Linked DNA regions of Ancylobacter polymorphus. The protein of the gene in region 2 interacts with the protein of the main gene of each other region in a pairwise test. Links are inferred from orthologs where the notes say so. Each region holds a gene or a part of one and is shown on either strand. Other genes may lie near its edges.

Evidence for each region.
Region 1: the proteins of rho (region 2) and nusG interact in binary tests that used the Escherichia coli proteins (3 or more experiments, as listed by UniProt). The link is inferred for Ancylobacter polymorphus from one-to-one orthologs.

The regions. Positions count from the first base shown.
Region 1 is NZ_CP083239.1:3,683,855-3,699,053, reverse strand. Bases 10,118-13,091 are described here. They hold nusG (transcription termination/antitermination protein NusG), read left to right. Parts: upstream 10,118-11,326; coding sequence 11,327-11,857; downstream 11,858-13,091. Other genes in these bases: K9D25_RS17715 (ribbon-helix-helix domain-containing protein), read left to right, coding at 12,737-13,091; K9D25_RS17720 (DJ-1/PfpI family protein), read left to right, coding at 12,030-12,644; secE (preprotein translocase subunit SecE), read left to right, coding at 11,118-11,315; tuf (elongation factor Tu), read left to right, coding at 10,118-10,665. In the rest of the region: K9D25_RS17800 (extracellular solute-binding protein), read right to left, coding at 60-1,187; K9D25_RS17795 (TerC family protein), read left to right, coding at 1,634-2,446; K9D25_RS17790 (sulfite oxidase-like oxidoreductase), read left to right, coding at 2,534-3,232; K9D25_RS17780 (hypothetical protein), read right to left, coding at 3,497-4,012; K9D25_RS17775 (cysteine rich repeat-containing protein), read left to right, coding at 4,335-4,757; K9D25_RS17770 (OmpA family protein), read left to right, coding at 4,792-5,421; K9D25_RS17765 (RidA family protein), read left to right, coding at 5,528-5,869; K9D25_RS17760 (MFS transporter), read right to left, coding at 5,986-7,617; K9D25_RS17755 (TrmH family RNA methyltransferase), read right to left, coding at 8,019-8,840; more of tuf, read left to right, coding at 9,475-10,117; more of K9D25_RS17715, read left to right, coding at 13,092-13,108; rplK (50S ribosomal protein L11), read left to right, coding at 13,362-13,811; rplA (50S ribosomal protein L1), read left to right, coding at 13,816-14,517; rplJ (50S ribosomal protein L10), read left to right, coding at 14,988-15,199. UniProt on the Escherichia coli protein: Part of the processive rRNA transcription and antitermination complex (rrnTAC). The complex forms an RNA-chaperone ring around the RNA exit tunnel of RNA polymerase (RNAP).
Region 2 is NZ_CP083239.1:1,233,445-1,248,584, reverse strand. The notes cover bases 8,810-11,724. They hold rho (transcription termination factor Rho), read right to left. Parts: upstream 10,943-11,724; coding sequence 9,677-10,942; downstream 8,810-9,676. Other genes in these bases: hemE (uroporphyrinogen decarboxylase), read right to left, coding at 11,717-11,724; hemJ (protoporphyrinogen oxidase HemJ), read right to left, coding at 11,185-11,610; K9D25_RS05855 (hypothetical protein), read right to left, coding at 9,122-9,526. Also shown: holA (DNA polymerase III subunit delta), read left to right, coding at 1-634; K9D25_RS05885 (ParB/RepB/Spo0J family partition protein), read right to left, coding at 653-1,561; K9D25_RS05880 (ParA family protein), read right to left, coding at 1,573-2,430; 16S rRNA (guanine(527)-N(7))-methyltransferase RsmG, read right to left, coding at 2,423-3,115; tRNA uridine-5-carboxymethylaminomethyl(34) synthesis enzyme MnmG, read right to left, coding at 3,174-5,042; tRNA uridine-5-carboxymethylaminomethyl(34) synthesis GTPase MnmE, read right to left, coding at 5,278-6,687; K9D25_RS05860 (thioredoxin domain-containing protein), read left to right, coding at 6,763-8,787; more of hemE, read right to left, coding at 11,725-12,778; K9D25_RS05835 (pyruvate, water dikinase regulatory protein), read left to right, coding at 13,120-13,986; K9D25_RS05830 (Maf family protein), read left to right, coding at 13,979-14,611; K9D25_RS05825 (shikimate dehydrogenase), read left to right, coding at 14,608-15,140. UniProt on the Escherichia coli protein: Facilitates transcription termination by a mechanism that involves Rho binding to the nascent RNA, activation of Rho's RNA-dependent ATPase activity, and release of the mRNA from the DNA template.

The DNA.
Region 1 (15,199 bases), 2.4 Mb from region 2 along the record:
GCGGCGGGCATCCCCGGGTGCGGCCCGGAGATGCCATGGTGTCGTGTGAGAGCGCCGTATCAGCTGTTGGTCAGCTTCTCGACATACTCGCCGCGCAGCTTGGCGTAGAAGTCGGTCTGCATCGGCCACCAGAAGAGATTGTCGATGGTGCCAGCCGGATAGGCCGCATCGAAGGCCGCGCGGGCTTCCTCGGAGAGGAACTGCTGGGCGCCGGCGGCGCAGCTGTTGTAGCCAGTGGTGTTGGCGAAGCGAGCGCCGACTTCCGGTTGGTAGATGAAGTTGGCAAAGGCATAGGCCTGCTCGACATTCGCGGCGCCCGAGGGGATGCCGAGCGTGTCAGTCCAGGCGAGGCCGCCTTCCTTCGGCATGCCGTAGCTCCACTTCTTGTCAGTGTTGCGGTGGAGCAGGATGCCAGTCGTATCCCAGGTCTGGCCAATGGTGCAGCCGGCGTCGGTGAAGGCGGCGGTCGCCTCGGTGGCGTTGTTCCAGTAGGCGCCGATATTGCCCTTATGGGCGAGGATATACTTGAGCACGCCTTCGAAGACGCGGCGCGAATCGGCCTCGGACTTGTAGAGGTCCATGCCGCGGTCCGACTTCAGCTCGCCGGTGGCGTCGAGATAGAGCGCGACGCCGTTGAACACCGACTTCTGGCGGATGGCGGTCTGCTTGGGGTGGTCGGCGAGCCACATGTCGCCATAGGAAATCTCGCCGGACTTCTTGCCGGGAAACTTGGTGGAGTCCCAGGTGATGCCCTCGGTGCCCCAGTCGAACGGCACGAGGTAGCGCTTGCCGCGATAGGCCGCGCCGAGCTTGAGCGAGTTGCGATAGATCGAGGGGATGATCAGCGAGGACTGGAACTTCGACTCGTCGATCGGCTGGAGCAGATTGTCCTTGTAGTAGTTGGGGCCGGTGTCGACAGACGGGAAGATGATATCGAAGCCCTTGCCGCCGGCGGCGCGCAGCTTGTTCTCGCATTCTTCGTTGGAGCCGTAGGTCGACAGATTCACCTTGACGCCGGTGGCATTGGTGAAGTCGGCCAGCAGGGTGTTCTTGTCGAAATAGTCGCCCCAGGCATAGACGTTGAGCGAGCCGGAGGTCGCGAGCGCGTCGTGGGCGCGGAGCACGGCGGGCGCGGCGATCGCGAAGGCGCCGGCCTTCATCAGGTCGCGACGAGAAAAGCGGGTCATCAGTACCTCCCTTTGCCCCCGGAGGGCGAAACGGTGTTCGCTCTAGTTCGGGGCGATGAACGGACGATGACACGGTAAATTCGCGCGTGGAAGCCATTGTCGCAAATAACCAATGCGAGGTAGTGGCTGCTCAGTTTAGGCAAGCAAAAGTTGCATTTGGGATCCCATCAACTTGTCGAGGGTGCGACAATCTGTCATGCAAAGGACGGGTGGCTTTGATGCGCGCCTGCCTTACTTTCTCACGACCCGTTGATCCGGGCCCCTCTGACGCGAGCCGCCGGCGTTCGCGTGATGTCGGATCGCTTTCCGACGTCGCGCCGGCAGGATTGTGTCGCAGATGATTATTTTACCCCCCTCTCGATCCGAACCGCCCGTTGGTGCGTTAATGCGCCGCGCGGCCATGGCTGCGCCGACCCGTCTCTTGGCGATCTCTGGGGAGTGATCCGGTGGAATATTTGATGGAACTTGCCGCCAGCCCGGCGGCCTGGGCGGCGCTTGTTACGCTTGTCGCCATGGAAGTCGTGCTCGGCATCGACAACCTGCTGTTCATTTCGATCCTGACCAACAAGCTGCCTGAAGATATCCGGCCTCGCGCCCGGCGGATCGGCATCGGTCTGGCGCTGGTCATGCGTCTCGGCCTGCTCAGCACCATCGCCATCATCGTTACCCTGGTCGAGCCGGTGTTCTCCGTTTTCGGCCATCCCTTCTCCTGGCGCGACATCATCCTGATCGCCGGCGGCCTGTTCCTGGTGTGGAAGGCGACCAAGGAGATTCATCACAGCATGGCGCCGCATGACGAGCAGGAGGCGTCCCTCGGGGGCACCCTGCAGGTCAGCTTCAGCGCGGCCATTGTGCAGATCCTGATCCTTGACCTCGTCTTCTCGGTGGACAGCATCATCACGGCGGTCGGCATGACCGAGCACATTCCGATCATGGTCATCGCCGTCGTCTTTGCGGTGCTCACCATGCTGTTCGCGGCCGGCCCGCTGGCTAATTTCATCAACCGCAACCCGTCCATCGTGATGCTCGCTCTCGGCTTCCTGCTGCTCATCGGCACGACGCTGATCGCGGAAGGTTTCGGCGCCCATGTTTCTAAGGGCTATATCTACACCGCCATGGCCTTCTCGGCGGGGGTCGAAGCCCTGAACATGCTTCAGCGCAAGCGCCGCCCGACAGCGGCGGGGCAGGCCGTCGCGGGGCATCATCACAGCCCAGCGCCGGACGCGCCGCCTGCCGAACACAGCCGCGTGAATGCCTGAATGTGAAGCGGCGGCGTGGGAAAGGAAAAGCCCGCGCCGCCGGACACTGCTAGGATCGGGCGTCCCTCCAGAGAAGGAGCCCGGTCCATGGCGGACACATCCGAGCCGCATCTCCCCGCTGACGAGAGCGGGGACCTCCCCCCCGACAGCAAGCTTACCCGCACCAAACGTGCCTGGGCCCGGGCCGGCAAATTCCTCACCGGCCGTGTCGCCCGCCCGGAAGAGGACCGGTTGCCGCCCGGCCAGCATCTCGTGCGCGACTGGCCGGTGCTCGACCTTGGTATGCAGCCGCGTATCGCCCTTGATCGCTGGCGGCTCGACGTGACGGGCGAAGTGGAAACCCCCGTCTCCTGGGACTGGGCGACCTTCCGCGCGCAGAAGCAGACCCGCGAGACGACGGACATTCACTGCGTTACCACGTGGTCGCGCTATGACAATCACTGGGAGGGCCTCGCCACCCGCGACCTGCTCGACGTGGTGATGCCGCGTGAAACCGCGCGCTTCGTGCTTCTCCACTCCTATGACGGCTACATCACGAATTTGGCGCTGGAGGACTTCGCGGCGGAGGACGCTCTCATCGTCCACAGCTGGGAGGACAAACCGCTCACCATCGAGCATGGCGGTCCGGCGCGGCTGGTGGTGCCGCATCTCTACTTCTGGAAAAGCGCCAAATGGCTCAAGAAGATCGAGTTTGTCGTTGCCGACAAACGTGGCTTCTGGGAGGAGAACGGCTATCACAACCACGCCGATCCGTGGAAGGAAGAGCGCTATTCCGATGAGGAGTGAGCGCGTTCTGGCGCACCCCTGCGGAGGGGCGGGAAATGGTGCCGGCTGAGGGGATCGAACCCCCGACCTTCGGTTTACAAAACCGCTGCACTACCGCTGTGCTAAGCCGGCACCGGCTTGGCTTCGACTTGTTCCATCCAAGCGACGGAAACACGGCCGATGACCGAGGATGCGCCGGCAATTAGGCCGCCGGCGACTGTTTCTCTTCGCCGATGGTCGGCGCCCGGTCAAGTCGTCGGTGTGACCGACATGGACAGGCGCGATTTACTTGGGCCCGCTGAAGCTCGTCATCCTGCCACCGCGGAACCGGCATTCGACATTCCAGAACCCCAGTTGGCCACGGGCCTTGATGACGTTGAAGGAGAGCGTCACCACCTTCTCTCGACCGGGCAGCACCGCCTTCGCGGCGAGCTTCACGATCGGGTAGGCTGGCGCCGTCCGGGCAGCCTTCTCGCAGTAATTGAGGGCATCCCGGTCTGAAATCTCCACAGGACCCGGTTGCGGCCCCGGGCCCCACGGGCCCGGCGGATTCGGATAGGGCGGCGGCGGGGGCGGCCGGTTCCGGTCAAGCGTAATGCGGCAGTCGGAGTAGGCCCGCGTGCCCGGTACAAGGCCCCAGGAGCGGCATTTGGCATCGTCAGCCTGGTCGGGCGTAGGGTAGGGGGGTGGATAGGACGGCGCGTAAGGCGGGGGATAGGGCGCGGGCGGCGGATAATATTGGGCGAGGGCGGGAGCGCAGGTGATCAGCACCGCCGTCACGGCTGAAAGCAGCTGTTTCAAGATTCGTGGTCCCCCGTGAACTGACCTTTGCCTGCGGCGGCCCGGCGGAGCTGTCAAGGCGCGTGGCCCGGTGCTGCGACACCCTTAGTTCGGCTGAGCGCGCTCATAGCGCCGGTAGGATGGTCCATCGCAACTGGTAAAGGGATGCGAAGGCGCATCCGCCCCTCAAATACCGACGATCTGCCGAAAACCGGCAAAATACGCCATTGCGCCAAGCGCGACCTTCTGCGAGACGAATCCGTGGGAAATCGTTCGCACCGGCGCGTGCCGAATCCCCCCGGGGTGACGACCACCGCGGGCACGCCATTTGGGAGGCTGGACTATGAAGCGATTTTTGTTCGGACTGGCGGCGATGCTGCTGGCCGGCATGGCCGGCAGCGCGTCGGCCCAGACGATGAGCTATGCGGAAGCTGGGGCGCTGATCGCCAAGAGCTGCGGCCCCTCCATCGAGAAATTCTGTGCCAAGGACAATCTCGGCACGGGTGAGGTTCGTAACTGCCTGATGGCGCATCAGGACCAGGTGCCGCAGCAGTGCTTCGACGATTATGCCGCCGCGCGGGCCTCTATCGCCAAGCGCATTGCGGCGCAGGGCGACGCCTGGAACGTGTGCAACGCGAACATCCGCCAGGCCTGCGCCGGCGTTCAGCCGGGCGACGCCAACATTCTCAACTGCCTGATTGACGCCAGCAAGGTGATCCGGCCGGCCTGCAAGTCCATTCTGGTCGATGCCGGCTGGTGGCAGTGACGGAACGGCGAAACGCTAGGGAAAGAGACAGATCATGACCCGTATCACCCGTTTCGTCGGCGGGCTCGCCCTCGCCGCTGCGCTCGCCGCGCCGCTGGCCGGCACCGCGACCGCGCAGACTGCCGATTCCGACTCGCAGATCATGCAGGGCCTCTCGCAGGCCACCATGTTCGACCCGTCGCTCACCGCCCAGGTGCTGCGCCAGATGGCGCAGGACGCCGTCACCCAGAACCAGCCGCTGACGCTCGACAAGTCCGAAATCGCCAAGCGGCTCGACAAGCTGGCGCAGATCACTGTGCAGATCCAGTTCGCGCTGGGGTCTGACATTATCCGTCCCGAGTCCTACCGGACGCTCGGCTCGATCGCCGACGCCATGCATCACCCGATCCTGGCGAACTACAAGTTCATTGTCGTCGGCAACACCGACACGACCGGCACCCGCGCCTTCAACCTGAAGCTCAGCCAGGAGCGCGCCAACGCCATCGTGCAGGCGCTGGTCGTGGTGTTTGGCATCTCGCCGGATCGCCTCGAGGCCGTCGGCCTCGGCCAGGAGGCGCTGCAGGTGCCCTCAAAGCCGCAGGACCCGATCAATCGCCGCGTGCAGATCTTCACCATCGGCACGGTTGGGCCGATGGGCAAGCCGGTCCCCACCAGCGCTCCCTGAGCGGGACGCTCGCATCTTCATGTGATAGGAAGCCGGCCGGTGCCCCGCGCACCGGCCGGCTTTGTTTTGGCCGCCCCGTTTTCCGTCACATCCAGAGTTTCAGCAGATGAGCATCACCAGAATCGAAGTCGGCCCGCGCATGAGCGAGGCCGTGGTCCACGGGTCCGTCGTGTATCTCGCCGGCCAGGTGGCCAAGGGCGACAGCGTGACCGCGCAGACTGAGGCCGTGCTCGGCCAGATCGACGCGCTGCTTGCGAAGGCGGGCACCGACAAGACCAAGCTGCTGACCGCCACCATCTACCTCGCCGACATTTCCACCTTCGCGGAAATGAACGCGGTTTGGGATAAGTGGGTGTCGGCCGGCAACACGCCGGCGCGCGCCACGGTCGAAGCGGCGCTGGCGACGCCGGAGTACAAGGTGGAAATCGTCGTCGCGGCCGCGATCTGAGGGGGCGCCGGCAATCACCGCCGGCGATCTAACTAAGTACAAAAAAGGCCCCGTCGCAGGACGGGGCCTTTCGTTTTCTGGGGCTCTCCGAGCGGAAGCGGGAGCCTGACTCTGGCTCAGTGCCAGTTTTCGAGGTCGCGCTTATTGGTCTCCGGCGCCAGAACCAGGCCGATGACGAAGGTCGCCAGGGCAACGATGATCGGGTACCAGAGGCCGTAATAGATGTCGCCGGTGGCTGCCACCATGGCGAAGGCGGTGGTCGGCAGGAAGCCGCCGAACCAGCCATTGCCGATGTGATAGGGCAGCGACATCGCGGTGTAGCGGATGCGTGTCGGGAACAACTCAACCAGCCAGGCCGCGATCGGGCCGTACACCATGGTGACGAACAGCACCAGGATGGTCAGCAGCGCCACCACCATGGGCGTGTTGATCGCGGCCGGGTCGGCCTTCGCCGGGTAACCGGCGGCGCGGATGGCCTCGGTCATGCTGGCGTTGAAGGCGTCGCTCTGGGTCTTCATCGCCGCCGCGTCGAGACCGACGCCGCTGAAGGACGGGATGACTTTGTCGCCCACCTTGACGCTCGCCACGGTGCCGGCCGGTGCCGCCTCATTGGAGTAGTTCACCGAGTTGCGCGCCAGGAAGGACTTGGCGATGTCGCAGGAGGTGACGAACTTGGCCGTGCCGACCGGGTTGAACTGGAACGAGCACTCAGCCGGATTGGCGACGACGGTGACCGGCGAAGCGGCCTGCGCCTTCTCAAGTGCCGGGTTGGCGTAGTGGGTGATCGCCGCGAAGATCGGGAAATAGGTCAGCGCCGCGATAAGGCAGCCGCCGAGAATGATCGGCTTGCGGCCGATCTTGTCGGACAGCCAGCCGAACACGATGAAGAACGGCGTGCCGATCAGCAGCGAGATGGCGATCAGGACGTTGGCGGTCCAGCCATCGACCTTCAACGTTTGGGTGAGGAAGAACAGGGCATAGAACTGGCCCGTGTACCAGACAACGGCCTGGCCGGCGGTGCCGCCGAACAGCGCAATGAGGCCGACCTTGGCGTTCTCCCAACGGCCGAACGCCTCGGTGAGCGGCGCCTTGGAGGTCTTGCCCTCTTCCTTCATCTTCTTGAAAACGGGCGATTCGTTCAGGGTGAGACGAATCCAGACCGACACCGCGAGCAGAAGGATCGACACCAGGAACGGAATGCGCCAGCCCCACTCCGCGAACGCCGCCTCGCCGAGATAGGTGCGGGTGCCGAGAATGACGAGCAGGGAGAGGAACAGGCCCAGCGTCGCCGTGGTTTGAATCCACGACGTGTAGAACCCGCGCCGGCCATTCGGCGCATGCTCGGCGACATAGGTGGCGGCGCCACCATACTCACCGCCCAGCGCGAGGCCTTGGAACAGGCGCAGAATGATGAGGATCACCGGCGCGGCAATGCCCCAGCTGGCGTAGTTGGGCAGGATGCCGACGACGAAGGTCGAGGCGCCCATCAGCAGAATGGTGATGAGGAAGGTGTATTTGCGGCCGACGAGATCGCCGAGCCGGCCGAACACGATGGCGCCGAACGGACGCACCGCGAAGCCGGCGGCGAAGGCCATGAGGGCGAAGATGAACGCGGCGGTCGGATTGACGCCCGAGAAGAACTGCGCCGCGATGATCGCCGAGAGCGAGCCGTAGAGATAGAAATCGTACCATTCAAAGACGGTGCCGAGCGAAGAAGCGAAGATGACCTTCTTTTCCTCGCGGGTCATGGGAGCCGCCTTCCCGGCGGGCCCCGCAGTGGTTACGCTCATGTGTTTCCCTTCCCCAAAGTAAGTCGCGCCAATGCAGTGGCGTGCGAGATCGATCGCACGCACGATGAAGCCAGCTCGCGAGAGCCGCGTTTGTGATGGCCGAGTTTGGGAGTCCCTGCGGGGAACGCCGTAGGCTCGGGCTGTCTCCTCCCGGAGGCGGCCCGCCACGATGGGCATGATGCCTTTCCCCGGTGTCCTGGCGCGCGGAATTCTCCGATTCCGTCGCTTGCCTCAGGGGAGAGTGGCGAAAGCGGGGCGTTTTGACGATTGGCAATTGGTCGTAAACTGCTGCTTATGTTGCAATGCAGCAGAAGATCCGACTTTTCCCAAGTAAAGCCGGAGCGACACCATTCCGTGGCTCAGTTGGGGGCGCCGATCGCTCGCCGGGCGATATAGAGCGCGAGCACGGCGGCGTTCGACACGTTCAAGCTGACGATGGCGCCGGGAAGATCGATGCGCGCCAGCGTATCGCAGGTTTGGCGCGTCAGCTGCCGCAGCCCCTTTCCTTCGGCGCCCAGCACGAGCGCGACGGGAGAGGCGAGGGGGGTGTCGACCAGATCAGCCGGCCCCTCACTGTCGAGCCCGACGACCTGCACGCCGTTTTGCTTCAGTTCGTCGAGCGCGCGCGCCAGATTGCCCACAAAACAGAAGGGCACGTGTTCCAGCCCACCGCTTGCGCTCTTGGCGAGCACGCCGGTCGCGGCCGGGCTATGGCGCGCCGTGGTGACGATGGCGCCAACCTTCAGCGCCGCCGCCGAGCGCACGATGGCGCCGACATTATGCGGATCGGTGATCTGGTCGAGCACCAGCAGAAGATCGCACTCCGCCGCCTTGGCAAGGCTGAGCGAAGGCAGAGGATCGCACTCGGCCAGCATGCCCTGGTGCACCGCGTCGGGGTCGAGCAGACGGTCGATCTCACCGGGCCGGACGATTTCCGGGTCCAGCCGGTGCGGGATTCCTTCTTCCTGCAGACGACGCGCGGCGTTCTCGGTCAGCATTAGCCGGCGCAGCTTGCGCCGCGGATTGCGCAGCGCTTCGACCACGCTGTGCCAGCCATACAGAATCGCCACATCGTCCGGCCACGCGCCAAAAGGCCGGCCTGCGGGACGCGGGCGGGGCTGGCGAGGACGAGAGGCGGAAGGCTTGGGACGGCCGGACGGGCGGCTGGGGCGATCGTTCATGCGCGCGTTCTGTCACGGCGCGCGCCGCTTGGCAATTTGCCTTGTCGCAGCCACTTGCCCTGTCCGCCATGCGCGACTTTCATTCACCCGGTCTCGCGCGAAATCGCCGCGTGATCCACAGCTTTGGGAGCGGACCAACGCAGCGGGGTTGACAGGGCAGGGGCACCTCACCATAAAGCCGGCCGCACGGGAAACGCATCGCGTCGGTTCCCGGTCAGGTCGACAAGCCGATGCATTTCGACGCATCGCAGATCGGCCGACGTGCGAGGGGGAGTGTCCCGAGCGGCAAAGGGGGCGGACTGTAAATCCGCTGGCTATGCCTTCGTAGGTTCGAGTCCTACCTCCCCCACCACGTCGCCTTCCGCTAATCTATGCAGACCTCGCGGGTGTAGCTCAATGGTAGAGCAACAGCCTTCCAAGCTGATGACGAGGGTTCGATTCCCTTCACCCGCTCCACTTTTCTCCCAAGCCCCTATATGAGGCGACGGCGCGTTCATGCGCCGAACCAGCCCGAGGGCGATGCGATTATCCCCACCGCAGCTGCGGCGCAACGCGGCACTTGCGGAAAGCCGGGAAACCGCCTATCCCACGGCCCGATTTTTCGCGGCCCGTATGCCGCTGAAGGAAACGAGTTATGGCCAAAGAGAAGTTCAACCGTTCGAAGCCTCACTGCAACATCGGGACGATTGGCCATGTTGACCATGGCAAGACGTCTCTGACGGCAGCGATCACGAAGGTTCTTGCGGAGACGGGCGGCGCGACGTTCACGGCGTACGACCAGATCGACAAGGCGCCGGAAGAGAAGGCGCGCGGCATCACGATCTCGACCGCTCACGTTGAGTACGAGACGACGAACCGCCACTACGCCCACGTCGACTGCCCCGGCCACGCCGACTATGTGAAGAACATGATCACGGGCGCGGCGCAGATGGACGGCGCGATCCTGGTTGTGTCGGCGGCGGACGGCCCGATGCCGCAGACCCGCGAGCACATCCTTCTGGCGCGTCAGGTCGGCGTTCCGGCTCTGGTGGTGTTCCTCAACAAGTGCGACATGGTCGACGACGAGGAACTGCTTGAGCTGGTGGAGCTCGAGGTTCGCGAGCTTCTGTCGAAGTACGACTTCCCCGGCGACGACATCCCGATCATCCGTGGCTCGGCGCTGGTGGCGCTGGAGAACGGCGATGCCAAGCTCGGCCGCGACGCCATCCTGAAGCTGATGGAATCGGTTGACGCCTACATCCCGCAGCCGGAGCGTCCGGTTGACCTGCCGTTCCTGATGCCGATCGAAGACGTGTTCTCGATTTCGGGCCGCGGCACGGTGGTGACCGGCCGCGTCGAGCGCGGCGTGATCAAGGTCGGCGAGGAAGTCGAGATCGTCGGCATCCGCCCGACGGTGAAGACGACGGTGACGGGCGTGGAAATGTTCCGCAAGCTGCTCGACCAGGGCCAGGCCGGCGACAACGTCGGTATCCTTGTTCGCGGCACGAAGCGCGAGGACGTGGAGCGCGGTCAGGTCGTGTGCAAGCCGGGTTCGGTGAAGCCGCACACGAAGTTCAAGGCCGAAGCCTACATCCTGACGAAGGAAGAGGGCGGCCGCCACACGCCGTTCTTCACTAACTACCGTCCGCAGTTCTATTTCCGCACGACGGACGTGACGGGCATCGTGACCCTGCCGGAAGGCACGGAAATGGTGATGCCGGGCGACAACATCACGGTTGACGTGGCGCTGATCGTTCCGATCGCGATGGAAGAGAAGCTGCGCTTCGCCATCCGCGAAGGCGGCCGCACCGTCGGCGCCGGCGTCGTCGCTTCCATCATCGAGTGACATCGAGACGAAGGGGTGCGCGGGTCGCATCCCTTTCCGGCGACAAAGTTTTTCACGCTTTGCTGTCGAACTGTTGAAACCGGGCCTCGCGCCCCTCGACGTAGGCGCGCGGCCGGTTATAGTGCCTCGCGATTCGAGAGTCGGACGATATGGGCATCGCCCCGTCCGACTCTTCTAGGAGTGTAGCTCAACTGGTTAGAGCACCGGTCTCCAAAACCGGGGGTTGGGGGTTCGAGTCCCTCCACTCCTGCCACTTCCCCTGGAGGTGGCAGGCAAGAGCGCCAAAGGTTCTTTGACGCGAGGCGGCTTTGCGGGCTATACGCCCGCTTCGTGCATTTTTGGAGGGTCGTGTTGCCGGGGCGCCGGAAGGCGTGCAAGGCGGGACCCGCAGGCGGCGCGCCGCGATCAGCCGATACCGGCGCGGGCCGCATCAGAGGCGTTTCGAGACGAGCATGGCGAAGACGAACCCGGTCGAGTTCTTTCAGCAGGTCCGCGCGGAAGCCCGCAAGGTCACCTGGCCGACCCGTCGCGAGACGCTCATCACTACCGCGATGGTGTTCGTCATGGTGGTGCTGGCCTCGCTGTTCTTCCTGGTCGCCGACCAGATTCTGAGCTTCGCGATCGCTCAGATCCTGCAAATCGGCCGTTGAGGAGAGACGCGATGCCGATGCGCTGGTACATCGTTCACGCCTATTCCAACTTCGAGAAGAAGGTCGCGGACTCCATCAAGGAGCAGGCTGCGCAGCGCGGCCTTACCGACCTGTTCGAGCAGGTGCTCGTGCCGACCGAGAAGGTCGTCGAGGTGCGCCGCGGCCGCAAGGTCGACGCCGAGCGCAAGTTCTTCCCCGGCTACGTTCTGGTGAAGATGGACCTGACCGACGAGGCCTTCCACCTCATCAAGAACACGCCGAAGGTCACCGGTTTCCTCGGCGCGGACAACAAGCCGATGCCGATCGCCGAGAAGGAAGCCATGCGCATCCTTCAGCAAGTGCAGGAAGGCATTGAGCGTCCCAAGCCCTCGATCACCTTCGAGGTTGGTGAGACGGTCAAGGTGTCGGACGGCCCGTTCGCGTCGTTCAACGGCGTCGTCGAAGAGGTCGACGAGGGACGTTCGCGTCTCAAAGTGGCTGTGTCGATCTTCGGCCGCGCCACGCCCGTCGAACTGGAATTCGGGCAGGTCGAGAAGGTCTGACGGTCGGTTCGCTTTCGACCGGGATTTTGCAAGGGCGCGGCTTCGGCGGCGCCCTTTTGCTTTGGTCCGCGCGTTAACGGGTTAACACCCTTCGGTGCGCCGGCTGTTCTAGTCTCTGCCCAAGACCTGCCGCCGCCCGACTGCGGACGGCGGCGCAATCTGGGAGGTGAGAATGGCAGGCAAACGCATTCTGATGATCATCGGCGATTTTGTCGAAGACTACGAGACCATGGTGCCGTTCCAGGCGCTGCTGGCCGTCGGGCACACGGTGCATGCGGTCTGCCCGGACAAGAAGGCCGGCGATAGTGTCGCGACCGCGATCCATGATTTCGAGGGGCAGCAGACCTATTCGGAAAAGCGCGGCCACAATTTCGCGCTCAACGCGACCTTCGCCGAGGTCGATCCCGCCCGCTACGACGCACTGGTGATTCCCGGTGGCCGGGCGCCGGAATATCTGCGGATGAACGCCCGTGCGTTGGAGATCGTCCGTCACTTTTTCGCGGCCGACAAGCCGGTCGCCGCCATCTGCCATGGGGCGCAGCTGCTCGCCGGCGCCCGCGTTCTCGAAGGGCGGACCTGTTCGGCCTATCCTGCCTGTCGCGCTGAGGTGGAGCTTGCGGGCGGCACTTATGCCGACATCGCCATCGACGCGGCGGTGACGGATGGCAACCTGGTATCCGCGCCGGCCTGGCCGGCGCACCCGGCGTGGATCGCCCAGTTTCTTGCTGTCCTCGGCACGACCATCGCCCATGGCGAGGTGACGACCGGGGCGCGCGAGGCGGCCTGACTGACGCTGCCAGCCCCGATCTTCGCCTCTCCGGGGTTCGGGGCTATGATGCGTGTGGCGGGGAGGGTGCCCCGCCGCCGAGGAGGCGCTCCATGTGCAAGCTCTTCATCGAGGCTGATCCGAGCCTGTGGCAGACGCGGCTCAAATCGCTGCGGCTCAACGGCTTCTCCACCAGCGTGCGGCTGGAGAACCTGTATTGGCAGGTGCTGGAGGAGATTGCCCTGCGCGACGGCATGAGCCTCTCGCAGCTGCTCGCCAGGTTGCATGAGGAACTGACCTTCGCCCATGGCGGCGTGGAGAACTTCGCGTCCTTCCTGCGGGTGTGCTGCGGGCGCTATCTCGCGCTCCAAATGGAAGGCGACGTGCCGCGCGATCTCAGCCAGCCCATTCGCAGCCTTGATGCGGACGCGATCCTCGCTCGCGAAGCCCATCGCCGCCGGCGGACGCTGTCGTCGGCGGCGTAAGCCGGCTGAAGTGAGGTCGGCGGAAATGACGGCCGGGTTGCGTTCCGCGGGTTGATCCTGTATGGCAGGCCCCGCAAGCAGGAGGCTTCGGTCTCCGGCATGCATTCATGCGCGGGAGGCACGGCCGGTTCGCCAGCCAGCATTGTGAACGTGCCGCTACCGCGATCCTCCATTTACGCCGCACGCGATGAAGCCGTCGCGACGGCGTGCTTTGGCGTTTGCGACTGGCTGTCGCGCCGCCGAGGAGTTCACTATGGCGAAGAAGATCACCGGCTACATCAAGTTGCAGGTGCCCGCCGGCTCGGCCAACCCGGCCCCGCCGATCGGCCCGGCGCTCGGTCAGCGCGGCCTCAACATCATGGAATTCTGCAAGGCGTTCAACGCCCAGACCGGCCAGCTCGAAAAGGGCATGCCGATCCCGGTCGTGATCACCGCCTACCAGGATCGTTCCTTCACCTTCGAGCTGAAGACCCCCCCGGTTTCCTACTTCCTGAAAAAGGCCGCGGGCCTTGAGACCAAGAAGAAGCCCGGCTCCGGTTCCAAGACCCCGGGCAAGGGTGGCTTCGTCGGCAAGATCTCGCAGAACCAGATGCGCGAGATCGCCGAGAAGAAGATGAAGGACCTCAACTGCGATACCGTCGACGCGGCGGTGCGCATGATCGAGGGCTCCGCCCGTTCCATGGGCCTCGAAGTGGTGGGTTGAGCTGATGGCCAAGATTTCCAAGCGTGTTCGCGCCGTCCGCGAGGGCATTGATCCCGCCAAGCTGTATGGTCTCGATGAGGCGATCCAGCTGCTGAAGGATCGCGCCAACGCCAAGTTCGATGAGACCATCGAAGTGGCGATGAATCTCGGCGTCGATCCCCGCCATGCCGACCAGATGGTCCGTGGCGTGTGCAACCTGCCGAACGGCTCGGGCCGTACCGTGCGCGTCGCCGTGTTCGCCCGCGGCGCCAAGGCCGATGAGGCTAAGGCAGCCGGTGCCGACATCGTCGGTGCCGAGGATCTGCTCGAGACCATTCAGGGCGGCACGATCGATTTCGATCGCTGCATCGCCACCCCGGACCTGATGCCGCTCGTCGGCCGTCTCGGTAAGGTGCTCGGCCCGCGCGGCCTGATGCCGAACCCGAAGGTTGGCACCGTCACCATGGACGTGAAGGGCGCGGTCGAAGCCGCCAAGGGCGGCGCGGTCGAGTTCCGTGTCGAGAAGGCCGGCATTATCCATGCGGGCATCGGCAAGGCCTCGTTCCCGGTCGACAAGCTCGCCGAGAACATTCGCGCCTTCGCCGACGCCGTGGTCAAGGCCAAGCCGACCGGCGCCAAGGGCACCTATGTCCAGCGCGTCGCCGTCTCCTCGACCATGGGCCCCGGCCTGAAGGTCGAGCCGGCTTCGGTGCTGGTTGCGGGCTGATTGCTCCTGCGCGCGCATCACGGGGCCGGTCGCGGTCCCGTGATTGCGACGGTGTGGATTTGTCAAGCCCTCGGTGCTATCAGGGGTGACAAATCCCACGCGACTCACTATATGGGCGGTTTCGTTGCCGACATTGTCGGCCGCGTGCCGATGAAATTTCAGCTTTCGCCCGCTTAAAATCGGGCGGAGAGGCCGGCAGGGTTCGCCTTGCCGGCTTTATGTCCTGTCCGAGACTGCCGGTGCCCCTCGCTTGAGGTGGCTTAATCCCGCTTCGGGGCCAGCATAGACGGGGTTACGACCGATGCACGGTTCCGGTTCGCCGGGTCCTGGCTTTCGGCTCGAACCAGCGCCTTGGCCGGTTTTCCGGTCCCAGGGGACAGGATACCACCGCCACCGCTCCGCAAGGAGGGGTGGCAAGGCGCAAACCCGGCGGGGAAGTCACCCTTCCTCGCCACCGGAGAGCAAGTGAAGTGGATCGAGCACAAAAAGAAGAGCTCGTCACGTCGCTCACCGAGGTGTTCAACACCACCTCGGTTGTCGTCGTGGCCCACTATTCCGGCCTCACCGTCGCCCAGCTGCAGACCTTGCGTCGGCAGATGAAGGCGAATGGTGCGACCGTGAAGGTGGCGAAGAACCGCCTCGCCAAGATCGCTCTCGAAGGTTCGGACGTCGCACATGTCGG
Region 2 (15,140 bases):
GCCGCATGCGCTGGCCATCGCCTGCTATGCCGATAGCGAGCGTGACCTTAGCCGGCTTATCGACACCATGATGGCCGAGGCCGGCACCCAGCTCGACCGCGACGCGCGCGGCGAACTGATGGCGCTGCTCGGCGGCGACCGCATGGCCTCGCGCGGCGAGATCGCCAAGCTGCTGCTTTACGCCGCCGGCGAGCCGCGCATCACCAGCGCCCATGTGCGCGCCATTGTCGGCGACGCCTCCAGTCTCGCGCTGGACGAGATCGCCGACGCCACCTTTGCCGGCCAGCCCGCCGACATGGCGAGCGCCTTCGCCAAGGCGACCGGCGAAGGCATGCGGGCGGATATCGTGCTGGGGGCGGTGTGCCGCACGGCGCAGGCGCTGCACCAGATGCGCCTTGCCGTTGAAGCCGGCGGCAGTGTCGAGCGGGCGGTGGAAGGCGCGCGGCCGGCGATCCATTTCCGCCGCAAGCCCTTCATCGAGAAGGCGCTGCGCAGCTGGACCGTCGCCCGGCTGGAGACGGCGCTGTTCGCGCTGGACGACGCGCTTCTCGCCGCCCGCCGCAATGCCGCGCTCGGCCCGGCCATCGCCGAGCGGGCGCTGCTGCAGGTGGCGGCGCAGGCGCGGCGCGGCTGAGGCGCGGAGGGCGCGGGCTCAGACGCCGGCGAGGCGGCGGCAGACCTCGTCGAGCTGATCGAGCGAGGAATAGCGGATGCGGATCTCGCCCGCCTCGCCGTCATGCTTCAGCGTCACGCTCAACCCCAGCTCGTCGGAGAGCCGGCGCTGCAGCGCGGCGGTGTCGGCATCGAGCGCGGGGTGCTTCGGCTTCTTTGGCGGCTTGCCGGCCGCTTCCGCCTTGGCGACGTTGAGCTCCTGCGCCAGCGCCTCGATGGCGCGCACATTCATGCCCTGCTCGACAATCGCCCGCGCCAGGGCTTCGGGATCATCCTGGGTCAGCAGCGCCCGCGCGTGGCCGGCGGACAGGCGGCCATCGGCGAGATAGGCCTTCACCGGCTCCGGCAGGCGCAGCAGGCGCATCGTATTGGCGACATGGCTGCGGCTCTTGCCGATGACGCGGGCGAGATCGTTCTGGGAGTAACCGAACTGGTCGGCGAGCGACTGGTAGCCCGCCGCCTCTTCCAGCGGGTTGAGATCGGCGCGCTGGACATTCTCGATGATGGCGATTTCCAGCGCCTCGCGGTCATTGACCTCGACGACGACGATCGGCACCTCGTGGATGCCGGCCCGCTGCGACGCCCGCCAGCGACGTTCGCCGGCGACGATCTCATAGGCATCGCGCTCGCCGGCGACTTGGCGCACGACGATGGGCTGGATGACGCCGCGCTCGCGGATGGAGGCGGCGAGATCTTCGAGATCCGCCTCCGCAAAGCTGCGGCGCGGGTTGCGCGGATTGGCGCGCAGAAAAGCCAGCGGCACCTTGCGCGCGCCGCCGGGGACGCGGGCCCGCTCATTGGCCGCGCCGCCATCCTCGCCCATATCGCCGATCAGCGCCGCCAGGCCGCGCCCGAGCCGCGAGCGGCCGCCGTCTTCCGCCATCGCCATCGCTCCCTCCCTCAGGCCGCCGCGACGCGCAGGCTGCGCTCGCGCTGAATTATTTCGGAAGCGAGACGAAGATAGGCCTGCGACCCCACGCATTTGAGATCGTAGAGCAGGACCGGCTTGCCATAGGACGGCGCTTCCGACACCCGCACATTACGCGGAATGATGGTCTCATAGACCTTGGCGCCCATGAACTGGCGCACATCGTCCACCACCTGGGTGGAGAGATTGTTGCGCGCATCGAACATGGTCAGCACGATACCATGGATGGACAGGCCGGGATTGAGCGTGGTGCGCACCTGCTCCACCGTCTTCAGCAGCTGCGACAGACCTTCCAGCGCGAAGAACTCGCATTGCAGCGGCACGAGAATGGCGTTGGACGCCGCCATGGCGTTGACCGTGATCAGGTTCAGCGACGGCGGGCAGTCGATCAGCACATAGGTGTATTCGGGATCTGTTCGTTCCGGGTCCGAATCGGCCGTCCCATTCAGCCGACGAATGGCGTCACGCAGGCGGAAGGCGCGGTCGCGCTGGCTGGCGAGCTCCAACTCAATGCCGGACAGGTCCAGCGTCGACGGTGCGATGTGCAGGCGCGGCACCGCGGTTTCCAGCACCGCGTCGCGCAGCTCGATCTCGCCGGTCAGCACATCATAAGTGGAGACGCGCCGGCGGCTGCGCTCGATGCCAAGGCCGGTGGAGGCATTGCCCTGCGGGTCGAGATCGATGATCAGCACGGTCTCGCCAATGGCGGCAAGGGCGGTGCCGAGATTGATCGCCGTGGTGGTCTTGCCGACGCCGCCCTTCTGGTTGGCGAGGGCAAGCACGCGGGGAACCGCACGGGGCGCGGCGGGAGCGAGCGAAGCCTCAGTCATGATGTCCACCCTGCGAAAAACCGACGTCTGCGGCCGCACCGATACCCAAGGGAACCGCACTGCGGACGATCAGGATATGCCCGCCGCCGCCGGTCAGGCTGGGCGAGATTTCACTGTTGATTCTCCAAGATTTAGCTGACTCGGTCAATTCGTTATCAACATCTTGTCCCTTCAGGAACAGGCCGGCCGCCCCCTGTGCAAGGAAAGGTGCCGCCAGCTGGAGCAGGCGCGGCAATGGCGCAAGCGCGCGGGCGGAAACCACCTCGACGCCCGGCGCCAGCACACCCGCGACCTGCTCGATTCGCGACGGCACCACCGTGACGGGGAGGTCCGCCAGCCGCGCCGCCTCGCGCAGAAAGGCCGCCTTGCGGCTGTCGCTCTCCACCAGCGTCACGTCCGCGTCCGGCCGCTCCGCCAGCGCCGCCGCGACGACCAGGCCGGGAAAGCCGCCGCCGGAGCCGAGATCGACCCAGCGGGTGACCGCTCCGGCCAGTGGCACCAGCTGCAGCGAGTCTGCGACATGGCGTGTCCACACTACGGGGAGCGTGGCCGGCGCCACCAGATTGATGGTGCGCTGCCACTTTTCCAGCAGGGCGACGATGATGTCGAGCCGCTGTTCTGTTTCACGTGAAACAGGCGTGAGGCTCAGCGCATGGGCGCGGTCGGACGAATCGGTTTGGGACATGGCGCAGCATACCGCATCGGCGGCCGGGGATCAGCCAAGACCGATGGGTCGGGGCGGCTCAGGAGGCTCGCTTTGCATGGGCGGCGAGCAGCGCCAGCGCGGCCGGGGTCATGCCATCAATGCGGCCTGCCTGACCAATGGTACGGGGCCGAATCGATTCCAGCTTGGCCTTGAGTTCGTTGGAGAGTCCGGCCAACCCGCGATAATCCATCTCCGCCAGTTCAGCCGCTTCCTCCCGCCGGAAGGCAGCGATGTCGGCTTCCTGGCGATGCAGATAGACCGCGTACTTGGCGTCGACCTCGACCTGTTCGCCGATGCGCGCCTCTTCCGCCTGTGCCTCCGGCCAGATGCGGCAGATGTCGGCCCAGCTCACCTGCGGGTAGGAGAGCAGGTCGAAGGCCGTGCGCCGCTGGCCGTCGCGATTGAGGGTGAGCCCGTGCCGATCCCCCTCCCCCGGAGTGATGGAAACGGAATGCGCCCAGGTCGTCACCCGTGCCAGCGCCTCCCGCCGCCCGGCGAAATGCCGGCGGCGAGCTTCGCCGACGAGCCCGAGCGCCTCGCCCTTTCCCGTCAGCCGCTGGTCGGCATTGTCCGCCCGCAGCGAGAGCCGGTACTCCGCCCGCGAGGTGAACATGCGGTAGGGCTCGGATACGCCCCGGGTGACGAGATCGTCGATCATCACGCCGATATAAGCCTCGGCCCGGTCGAAGGTCGCGCCATCCTGGCCGCCGGCGCGGCGGGCGGCGTTGAGCCCCGCGACCAGCCCCTGCGCCGCAGCCTCCTCATAACCCGTGGTGCCGTTGATCTGGCCGGCAAGGAACAGGCCACGCGCCTTGCGCACTTCCAGCGTCGGCTCCAGCTCCCGCGGATCGACATGATCATATTCGATGGCGTAGCCGGGGCGCAGCACCTCCACCCGTTCCAGCCCCGGAATGGTTGCCAGAAGCGCGCGCTGCACGTCTTCCGGCAGCGAGGTGGAAATGCCATTGGGATAGACGGTGGGGTCGTCCAGCCCCTCCGGCTCCAGGAAAATCTGGTGCCCGTCGCGCTCGCCGAAGCGGACGATCTTGTCCTCGATCGAAGGGCAGTAGCGCGGGCCGACGCTCTGGATGTTGCCGGAATACATGGCCGAACGCGCGATATTGGCGCGGATCACCGCATGGGTTTCGGGCGTGGTGCGGGTGATGCCGCACATCACCTGTGGGTTAGTGATGGCGGCGGTGAGCGCGGAGAAGGGTTCGGGTGGTGTGTCGCCCTCCTGCATCTCCAACCCGGCCCAATCAATGGTGCGGCCATCGAGGCGCGGCGGGGTGCCGGTCTTCAGCCGGCCGAGCCACAGGCCGAGCGCGGCGAGCGACGAAGATAGCCCGCGCGCCGGCGCCTCCCCCATGCGGCCCGCCGGAATCTGCCGGTCGCCGATGTGGATCAGCCCATTGAGAAAGGTGCCTGTGGTGATGACGACGGCGCCCGCCGCGACATGGCGGCCATCCGCCAGCACCAGCCCGGCAACGCGTCCGTCCTGCATGATGAGGCGGTCAGCTTCGCCTTCGACCACCGATAGGTTCGGCTGCGAATCGATTTCCCGCTGCATCGCCTGCGCGTAGAGCTTGCGGTCGGCCTGGGCGCGTGGGCCGCGCACCGCCGGCCCTTTGCGGCGGTTGAGCAGACGGAACTGGATGCCGCCCTGATCGGCGACGCGGCCCATCAGCCCATCCAACGCGTCGATCTCGCGCACCAGATGGCCTTTGCCCAGCCCGCCAATCGCCGGGTTGCACGACATGGTGCCGAGCGTGGCGTGGCTGTGCGTCACCAGCGCGGTTCGGGCGCCGAGCCGCGCGGCGGCGGCCGCCGCCTCGGTGCCGGCATGGCCGCCACCGACGATGACGACATCGAAGCGAAGATCGGGAGAAGCGGAAGCGCTGGTCATGGGCTCGCGGTTCATGGGCTCGCGGCTTGCTGTTGCGTCGCTGAAAGCACGCGCACGGATCGGCCGGCAAAGGGAGAATGCCGTTTGAGCCAGCGTTTCGCCGTGCCGTCAAGTCACGGGTTCGGTCATCTTCGTGGGGGACAAGGCGGCGGGCTGATTCACGTGAAACATTTCGTTTACGAATCGGCCCCTGTGCGGCCGGTGTTTCACGTGAATCCGAAGCCCCGGCGGGAGCCTATTTGCCGATGCAGAATTCGCGGAACACGACATCGAGAAGATCCTCGACCCCGATGGCGCCGGTCATCCGGCCCAGCGCCCGGGCGGCGAGGCGCAGTTCCTCGGCGAGGAGTTCGTCGTCGAGCCGGTCCCACTGCGCGAGGGCGTGCTCGATCTGGGCCCGGGCTTCTTCGGCGCTGGCGCGGTGCCGCGCCCGCAGCAGGGCCGGGTGCTCTCCCGCCGCCCGCTCGGCGATGAAGCGGCCGAGGGCGCCGATGAGTTCTTCCAGCCCCTCGCCGCGCGCGGCGGAAACCGTCAGCCGATGGCGCGCCCACGCAGCGTCGAGCGCGGGGGAGCCGACCGCCCGGTCGACCTTGTTGCCCAGCAACCAGAGGGGCGCGCCGGCCGTCACCGGGGCCTCCGCCGGCGCGGGGCCGTCGGTGAGATCATGCACCCAGAGAACGAGGTCGGCCTGCGCCATGCGGGCGCGGGCGCGGCGAATGCCTTCCGCCTCCACCCGGCTTTCCGCCTCGCGCAGGCCGGCGGTGTCGACCAGCGTGGCCTTGTGGCCGTCAAGGTCGAGCGCGACTTCCAGCAAGTCCCGCGTGGTGCCCGGCTCGTCGGAAACGATGGCCACCTCGCGCCGGGCGAGCGCGTTGAGCAGCGACGACTTGCCGGCATTGGGCAGGCCGGCAATGGCGATGAGCGCCCCTTCGCGGACCATGGCGCCGCGCCGGTCCGCCAATGCGCGGGTGAGCTGGTCCAGGAGCGCCGCCACTTCCGGCTTGGCCAGCGCCCGCGCCCCGGCCGGCACGTCGTCTTCATCGGCGAAATCGATGCCCGCTTCCACCAGCGCCATGGCGCGGATGAGCCGGCCGCGCCAGGCCTCGACCTGCTGGCCGAGATGGCCGAAGGCATGGGCGAAGGCCAGCCGGCGCTGCGCCTGGGTCTCCGCTGCGATCAGGTCGGCGAGGCCTTCGGCTTCGGTGAGGTCCATGCGCCCATTGAGAAAGGCGCGACGGGTGAACTCGCCCGCCTCCGCCGGCCGCAGGCCGGGGACGGTGAGCACTGCGCCGAGCACGGCGGCGACCACGGCGCGGCCGCCATGGATCTGTAGCTCCGCCATGTCCTCGCCGGTCGCGCTGCGCGGGCCGGGGAACCACAGCACGAGCCCCTGGTCGAGCACCTCGCCCGTCGCCGGGTTGCGCAGACGGGCGAGCTGGGCGCGGCGCGGCTCCGGCAGCCGCCCGACGAGCGCGGCAAGCGCCGCCCCGGCCTGCGGGCCGGAGAGGCGAAGGACCGCCACCGCGCCGCCGGTGCCGGAAGAGACCGCCGCGATGGTGTCACCCCACGCCCCGCTCCCTGCCCTGCCGCCCGGAACCGTCGCCTTTGCGTCGGCCGCGATTGCGCTATTTTTCTGCACGTCCACCCGCTACGCCCTATCTGTTGAATCGGCCGCCTTGACCGGCCGCCACGATACCCCGTCCCAAGCCGGAGCGTCATCTTGCCCAACCAGCTCGCCGCCGCCGCCAGCCCCTATCTGCTCCAGCATAAGGACAACCCCGTCGACTGGTGGGAATGGACGCCGGAGGCCTTCGCCGAGGCGCGGCGCAGCAACCGGCCGATCCTGCTCTCCATCGGCTATGCCGCCTGCCACTGGTGCCATGTGATGGCGCATGAGAGCTTCGAGGACGCGGCGACGGCGGCGGTGATGAACGAGCTGTTCGTCAACATCAAGGTCGATCGCGAGGAGCGGCCGGAGGTCGACCAGATCTACATGGCCGCGCTGCAGCAGCTCGGCGTGCAGGGCGGCTGGCCGATGACCATGTTCCTCGACGCCGAAGGCGCGCCGTTCTGGGGCGGCACCTATTTCCCCAAGGAAGCGCGCTATGGCCAGCCCGCCTTCACCGATGTGCTGAAGACCATGGCGAACGCCTACGCCTCGGGCGATCCGCGCATTGCCCAGAACCGCGTGGCGCTGCTGGAGCGGCTGCGGCAGAAGGCGCGACCGGCGGGCCAGGTGGTGATCGGCACTAATGAGCTGGACGATATCGCCGGGCGCATTCTCGGCATCATGGATACCGAGCATGGCGGACTGCAGGGCTCGCCGAAATTCCCCAACACGCCTTTCCTTGATTTGCTGTGGCGCGGCTGGGAGCGCACCGGACGGCAAAAGCTGCGCGACGCCGCGCTGCACGCGCTAGACGGCATGAGCGAGGGCGGCATCTACGACCATATTGGCGGTGGCTATTCCCGCTACAGCGTCGATGACCGCTGGCTGGTGCCGCATTTCGAGAAGATGCTGTACGACAATGCGCAGATCCTCGACCTGCTCGGCCTCGCCTATGCCGAGACCGGCGCCGAGCTTTTTCGCGCCCGCGCCATCGAGACGGTGGGCTGGCTGCAGCGCGAGATGATGACCGAGGGCGGCGCCTTCGCCGCCAGCCTCGACGCCGATTCCGAGGGCCATGAGGGCCGCTATTATGTCTGGACGCTCAAACAAGTGCTGGACGCGCTGGGCGCGCAGGACGCCGAGTTCTTCGCCCGCCATTACGACATTGCCCCGTTCGGCAATTGGGAAGGCGTGTCGATCCCCAACCGGCTGAAGGAGACGGAGCGCTCGGGCGCCGACGAAATCCGGCTCGCCATGCTTCGCGACAAGCTGCTGGCCGTGCGAGAAAAGCGGGTACCGCCCGGCCGCGATGACAAGGTGCTGGCGGACTGGAACGGGCTGATGATCGCGGCGCTGGTCGGCGCCGCGCCGCGAATCGGACGGCCGGAATGGGTGGAGCTGGCCGCTGGCGCCTTCCGTTTCATCGCCGAATCGATGGTGAAGGACGGACGGCTCGGTCATAGCTGGCGCGCGGGCCGGCTGGTCTTCCCCGGTCTCGCCTCGGATTATGCCGCGATGATCGGCGCGGCGCTGGCGCTGGCGGAAGCGACGGGCGAGCGGGCCTATCTCGATCAGGCGATTGCCTGGCAGGGGATGCTGGAAACGCATCACGCGACGGAAGCGGGCGGCTATTATCTCACCGCCGCCGACGCGGAAGGGTTGATCCTGCGCCCGGAGGCCACCGCCGACGATGCGGTGACCAACCCGCAGGCGCTGATCGCCCGCAATTTGGTGCGGCTGGCGATCCTGACCGGGGACGAGGCCTATCGCGCCCGTGCTGACCGCCTGTTCGAGGCGCTGCTGCCGCGCGCCGCGCCGCATCTCTACAGCCATGCCGGCCTGCTTAACGCGCTCGACACCAGGCTGCGGGCGCGCGAGGTCGTCGTCATCGGCGTGGGTGCGGAGGCTGACGCGCTCACAGACGCCGCCCGCCGGATGCCGCTGGTCGATGTCAGCGTGCAGCGCGTGAGCGATCCCTCGGCCCTGCCCGACGATCACCGCGCGCGTGCGAAGGCGACGAGCCTGACCAGCGGAGGCGATGTCGGCGCGCCTGCCGCCTTCGTCTGCGGCGGCGGCAGCTGCTCACTGCCCGTTACGGAGGTGAATCGACTGGAGGAGCTGCTCCGGGGCCGCTGAAGGGAGGGGCCCGTGAGGCCCTCCCCTGGCTTGCCGGCAGGAACGGAAGGTTCGGGCGCCGCCGGCAGCATTTTGTGGTCGAATCGGCCGTCGCGGCGACGAGTGTGGGTAAGCCTGTGGATAATCCGGGGAGAAAATCCCCCACCCCCGCGCAGATCAACAGAAACGGCCGCTGGCGGGCGTTTTGGCTTTTACGAGGAATGGGTCGGACGACATGTCTGTCGCCCGCCCTGAGTCATTTCTGAAGGCCATCATTTCGGAGGTGAAATGATGGATTTTAGGCGTACTTGCCAGATATTTTGAAAATTCTGCCGTCTTTATTGCGAAGCCGCAATCAGCGCCGCTGGCGCCGTACACCCGGTCGATTATCCGTATCGAGCCGGCTGAACTTCACATTGGCCAGCATCAGCGGCACCACCAGCATCAGCGCGCCGGCGAGGTCCGCCTGCAGCACATAGGCGAGCCCGAGTTCGGCCCGCACTGCCGGCCCGATGACGGGATCGGCGAAGTCGGCGATGAGGCTGGCGACGAACAGGGCGGTGGGCAGCCACACGGCGAGGGGAAGCCACCAGCGCCGGCAGGCCATGACCCAGCTAAGCGCGGCGATGCCGATAACAAACAGCCAGAGTTCCGCTGGCGGCGGCTCGCGTTCCGCGACGCCGGCCTGCACCGGCAGCGCCAGCAGCAGGCTGAGGGGAAGCGCCATGACGGAAAGCCGGTAGAACTGCCCTGCCCTCATGCCCGCCTCCCCGCGGTCTACTTTCGGCTTTGCGCCTTAGAGTACGCGCCGATCAGCTTGCATCGCAAGCTGATCGGATAACGCGTTCTCTATCTTAGAGTTAGAGGGCGATTTACCGATCAGATTGATTCAATCTGATCGGATCGCACTCTAGGTATTCATGGAATCGAAGAAGTCGCCATTGGTCTTGGTCTGGCGCAGCTTGTCGACCAGGAACTCGATCGCGTCGACCGTGCCCATCGGGTTGAGAATGCGGCGCAGGACGTACATTTTCTTCAAAACGTCGGCCGGCACAAGCAGCTCTTCCTTGCGGGTGCCCGAGCGGGTGATGTCGATCGCCGGGAAGACGCGCTTGTCCGACACCTTGCGGTCGAGGATGACCTCGGAATTGCCGGTGCCCTTGAACTCTTCGAAGATCACTTCGTCCATGCGCGAGCCGGTATCAACCAGCGCCGTGGCGATGATGGTGAGCGAGCCGCCCTCTTCGATGTTGCGCGCCGCGCCGAAGAAGCGCTTGGGGCGCTGCAGCGCATTGGCATCGACACCGCCGGTCAGCACCTTGCCCGAGGACGGCACCACCGTGTTGTAGGCGCGGCCGAGACGGGTGATGGAGTCCAGCAGGATCACCACGTCGCGCTTGTGCTCGACCAGGCGCTTGGCCTTCTCGATCACCATTTCGGCGACCTGCACATGGCGCTGCGCCGGCTCGTCGAAGGTGGAGGACACGACCTCGCCCTTCACGGAGCGCTGCATGTCGGTGACTTCCTCCGGCCGCTCGTCGATGAGCAGCACGATGAGGTAGCACTCGGGATGATTTGTCGTGATGGACTGGGCGATGTTCTGCAGCAGCACCGTCTTGCCGGTGCGCGGCGGGGCGACGATGAGGCCGCGCTGGCCCTTGCCGATGGGCGCCACGACATCGATGACGCGGGCCGAGAAATCCTTGCGGGTGGGGTCTTCGATTTCCAGCTTCAGCCGCTCGTCGGGATAGAGCGGGGTCAGGTTGTCGAAGTTGATCTTGTGCCGGATCTTGTCCGGGTCCTCGAAATTGATCGTGTTGACCTTGAGGAGGGCGAAATAGCGCTCCCCATCCTTCGGGGAGCGGATCTGGCCTTCGACCGTGTCACCCGTCCGCAGGCCGAAGCGGCGGATCTGGCTGGGCGAGACGTAAATGTCGTCAGGGCCGGGGAGGTAATTGGCGTCCGGGGAGCGTAGGAAGCCGAACCCGTCGGAGAGGATCTCGACCACGCCCTCGCCGATAATGTCGGTGTCCTTGGCGGCGAGCTGCTTGAGAATGGCGAACATCAGCTCCTGCTTGCGCAGCGTGCTGGCGTTCTCGACCTCAAGCTCCTCGGCGAACACCAGAAGTTCGGCGGGGTTCTTGGACTTGAGGTCCTGGAGCTTCATTTCCCCCATGGGAAAAGGCCTCGATATCTAAATGTGGACGTAGCCGGCCGGGAAGTCCCGCCGAAACGACAAAAGGTGGGAAGCGCTGGTCTGCGGACCCAGGCCGAGGGGATCGGCTTCCTATCCGGCACACCGTGCGGCATCGGGGAAGATGCCCGCCTGAACGGAGCGACAGCCAGCTTCGTGGAGTTCGCGCACCATAGGCAAAGGCACGATTCGGCGCAAGTGCGCCGCGTGACGCTTTGAACGCGTCAAAACGGCTTTACGATGACCATGATGACGATGCCGATCATCAGCAGCGTCGGCACCTCGTTCATGATGCGGTAGAAGCGAGGCCGGCGGACATTGCGGTCGGCAGCGAAATCCTTCACCCAGCGCGACAGCGCGCCATGAAAGCCGCTCATCGCCAGCACCAGCGCCAGTTTCACGTGAAACCAGCCCGAGGCGAACCAGCCGCCGTCCCAGGCGAGCCAGAGGCCGGCGAGCCAGGCGACGATCATCGCCGGGTTCATGATCGCCTTGAGCAGGCGCCGTTCCATCACCTTGAAGGTTTCCGACTGCGGCGAACCCTTGGGCGCGTCGCAGTGATAGACCATCAGCCGCGGCAGATAGAGCAGGCCGGCCATCCAGGAGAGGATGGCGATCACATGCAGCACCTTGATCCACTCATACAGCATGGGCCGCCTTCGATCCTCGCCTAGAGCCTCGGTGAACCAGTCTCTAAAGTATTGATAGAGAACGCTTTACCGATCTGATTGCGATGCAGTCAGATCGGAACGTGCTCTAGACGCCGCGAATCCGCGCGATCATCCGCTCGACATGGGCGATCGGCGTTTCCGGGCGGATGCCATGGCCAAGATTGAACACATGCGAGGCGCCGTGGAAATCCGCGAGAATGCCGTCAATCGCGGAATCAAGCGCCGCTCCGCCGGCGATGAGGGTGAGCGGATCGAGATTGCCCTGCAGCGCGCATTTGCCACCCAGCGCATAGCGCGTCGCCTTGCGGTCGGCGGTCCAGTCGAGACCGACCGCGTTCACGCCCGTCGCCTGCACCATCTCAGTGAGCCCGGACAGCGTCGCGCCCTTCGGGAAGGCGATGATGCGCGCGCCAGGCACTTCCGCCCGCACGGCGGCGACGATGCGGCGGATGGGATCGATCGACCAGCGGCGGAAGCTCTCGGGATCGAGCACCCCGGCCCAGCTGTCGAAAATCTGCACCGCATCGGCGCCGGCTTTCAGCTGGCCAACGAGATAGCGGGCGGAGGTTTCCACCAGCAGGTCGATCAGCGCGGTGAAGAAGGCCGGGTCGGTGAGCGAGGCGAGGCGCGCCGGCGCCTGATCCGGCGTGCCGCGCCCGGCAACCATATAGGTCGCCACGGTCCACGGCGCGCCGCAGAAACCGAGCAGCGCCGTCTTGGCGGGCAGCTCGGCGCGGATGCGGCTGACCGCTTCCAGCACGCGGTCGATCTTGTCCGGGTCCAGCGTCTCGCGCAGGGCGGCGAGTTCGGCGCCAGTGGTGACCGGCACGAGGCGCGGGCCCTCGCCGGCTTCGAAGGTCAGCGGACAGCCGAGCGCGTGCGGCACGACGAGAATGTCGGAGAACAGGATCGCCGCGTCGAAGCCGAAGCGGCGGATCGGCTGCAACGTCACCTCGACGGCATAATCGGGCGTGTAGCACAAAGTGAGGAAATCGCCGGCCTTGGCCCGCACCTCGCGATACTCGGCGAGATAGCGCCCGGCCTGGCGCATCATCCAGATCGGCGTGCGGCTGGGCACATGGCCTTCCAGCGCCTGCAGCAGGATCGGCTTGTTCGTCACGCTGGCCCCTGCCGTGGCGCTGTCCATTCCGGCGCTCTCCATCCGCTTGTCCCCTGCCTCTTCATACTTCTTTAAGCACTTTGAATAGAAGGTTGTCTGTGTAGTGAGCAGGGGATTAGAGATGTTCCTCCCCGCCCACAACCGACCCCCAGCCTTGGCGCGGGCGCGCCGGCCGCGGACGAATTCAAATTTCAGCCGGTTTAAGGGCTTGAGCGCCGCGTGCGAGGTTATCCACGCAGTTCGCCGCAGGCGCCTTGATTAAGCGCACAGGGTCTCGCCTGTGGAGGAAAACCGCCGCTGTCCCCAGCCCTCCCCTTGCGAACCGGCGAAGGGCATGGCTTGTTCCCATTCTATGCACAGGCCTGTGGATGAACGGCGTGACTGACGCCAACCGCCCGTCGGAAAGCTACTACCACCTCCATCTCGTCTCGGATTCCACCGGCGAGACGCTGATCAGCGTCGGCCGGGCGGCGGCGGCGCAATATGACGTGAAGCCGATCGAGCACATTTATCCGCTGGTGCGCTCGCACAAGCAGCTCGACAAGGTCGTGCAGGCGATCGACGAATTTCCCGGCATCGTGCTCTACACGCTGACCGATCCGGAACTGCGCAACCGGCTGAAGACCTATTGCCGCGACCATGGCGTGCCCGTTCTTTCGGTGCTGGCGCCTGTCGTGCAGCTGTTCCAGGCCTATCTCGGCGGCGCGCCGGAGCCGCGCGTCGGCGGTCAGCACCAGCTCGACGGCGATTATTTCCGCCGCATCGACGCGATGAACTTCACCGTCATGCATGATGACGGCCAGCATGTGGACGGGCTGGAAGCCGCCGATGTCGTGCTGCTCGGCATTTCCCGCTCGTCGAAGACGCCGACCAGCATCTATCTCGCCAATCGCGGCATCAAGACCGCCAATATCCCGCTGGTTCCGAGCCTGCCGGTGCCGCCGGGCCTCGCCGATCTCAAGCGCCCGCTGGTGGTCGGCCTGCTCGCCAGCGCCGACCGGGTGGTGGAAATCCGCCGCAACCGGCTGCTCGGGCTGAACGCCGCGCAGGCGGCCGACACCTATACCGACCGCGAGGCGGTGGCGGAGGAGATCGCCTTTTCCCGCCGGCTCTGCGCCCGCCATGGCTGGCCGATGATCGACGTGACCCGCCGTTCCATCGAGGAGACGGCGGCGGCGATCATCGCCCTGCTGCAGGAGCGCCGGCGCCAGCAGACCGAGAACCCGAATGGCTGACGCCGTGCCTGAAAATTCTCTGTGGCGCGGGACGGCGCCGCTGCTGCTCGCCTCGAAGAGCGCCGCACGCCGGGCGCTGCTGGAGGCCGCCCGCGTGCCGTTCGAGGTGGTGAGCGCCGAGGTGGACGAGCGCGCCATCGAGGCCGAGGCGGTGCGCGATGGCGCCGATCCCGCCTCTGTCGCGCTCACCCTCGCTCGGGCCAAGGCGCTGGCGGGGGCGGCGGCGCATCCCGGCCGGCACGTCATCGGTGCCGACCAGACGCTGGCGCTGGGCGACGACGCCCTGCACAAGCCGGCGGACCGGGCGGCGGCGAGAGCGCAGATCGCCCGTCTCGCCGGGCGCACCCATAGCCTGCATTCGGCCGTGGCGGTGGCACGCGACGGCGCGGTGCTGTGGGCGACGGTGGACAGCGCGCATCTCACGATGCGCCCGCTCACAGAGGCGGCGATCGAGGCCTATCTCGATGCGGCGGGCGAGGCGGTGCTGTCCAGCGTCGGCGGCTACCAGCTGGAAGGGCTGGGCATTCACCTGTTCGAGCGTGTCGAGGGCGACCATTCGGTGATATTGGGGCTGCCGCTGCTGCCGCTGCTCGGCTTTCTGCGCTCCGAAGGACTTCTGCTGTGACCCGCAATGTGGCGATCATCGGCCATCCCGTCAGCCATTCGCGCTCGCCGCTGATCCATGGCTACTGGCTGGCCCAGCACGGCATCGACGGCAGCTACGGCGTCCGCGACGTTCCGCCGGCGGAGATCGACGGCTTTCTCAGTGCTTTCGCCACCTCCGGCCTCGTCGGCGGCAATGTCACCGTGCCGCATAAGGAAGCCGCCTTCCGCGCCTGCGCGACGCGTGATCCGGTGGCGGAGGCGCTCGGCGCGGTGAACACGATCTGGCTGGAGGATGGCGCGCTCCACGGCGCCAACACCGATGTGCACGGTTTCCTCGCCAATCTCGACGCCGCCGAGCCGGAATGGGCGCGGGCGCTGGGCGAAGCGGTGGTGCTGGGCGCCGGTGGGGCGGCGCGGGCCATTGTCTATGGGCTGCTGCAGCGCGGGGTCGACCGCGTGGTGGTGGCCAACCGCACGCTGGCGCGGGCCCAGGGGCTGCGCGACCAGTTCGGCCCGCGCGTGCTGCCGGTGGAATGGCGCGACCTTGG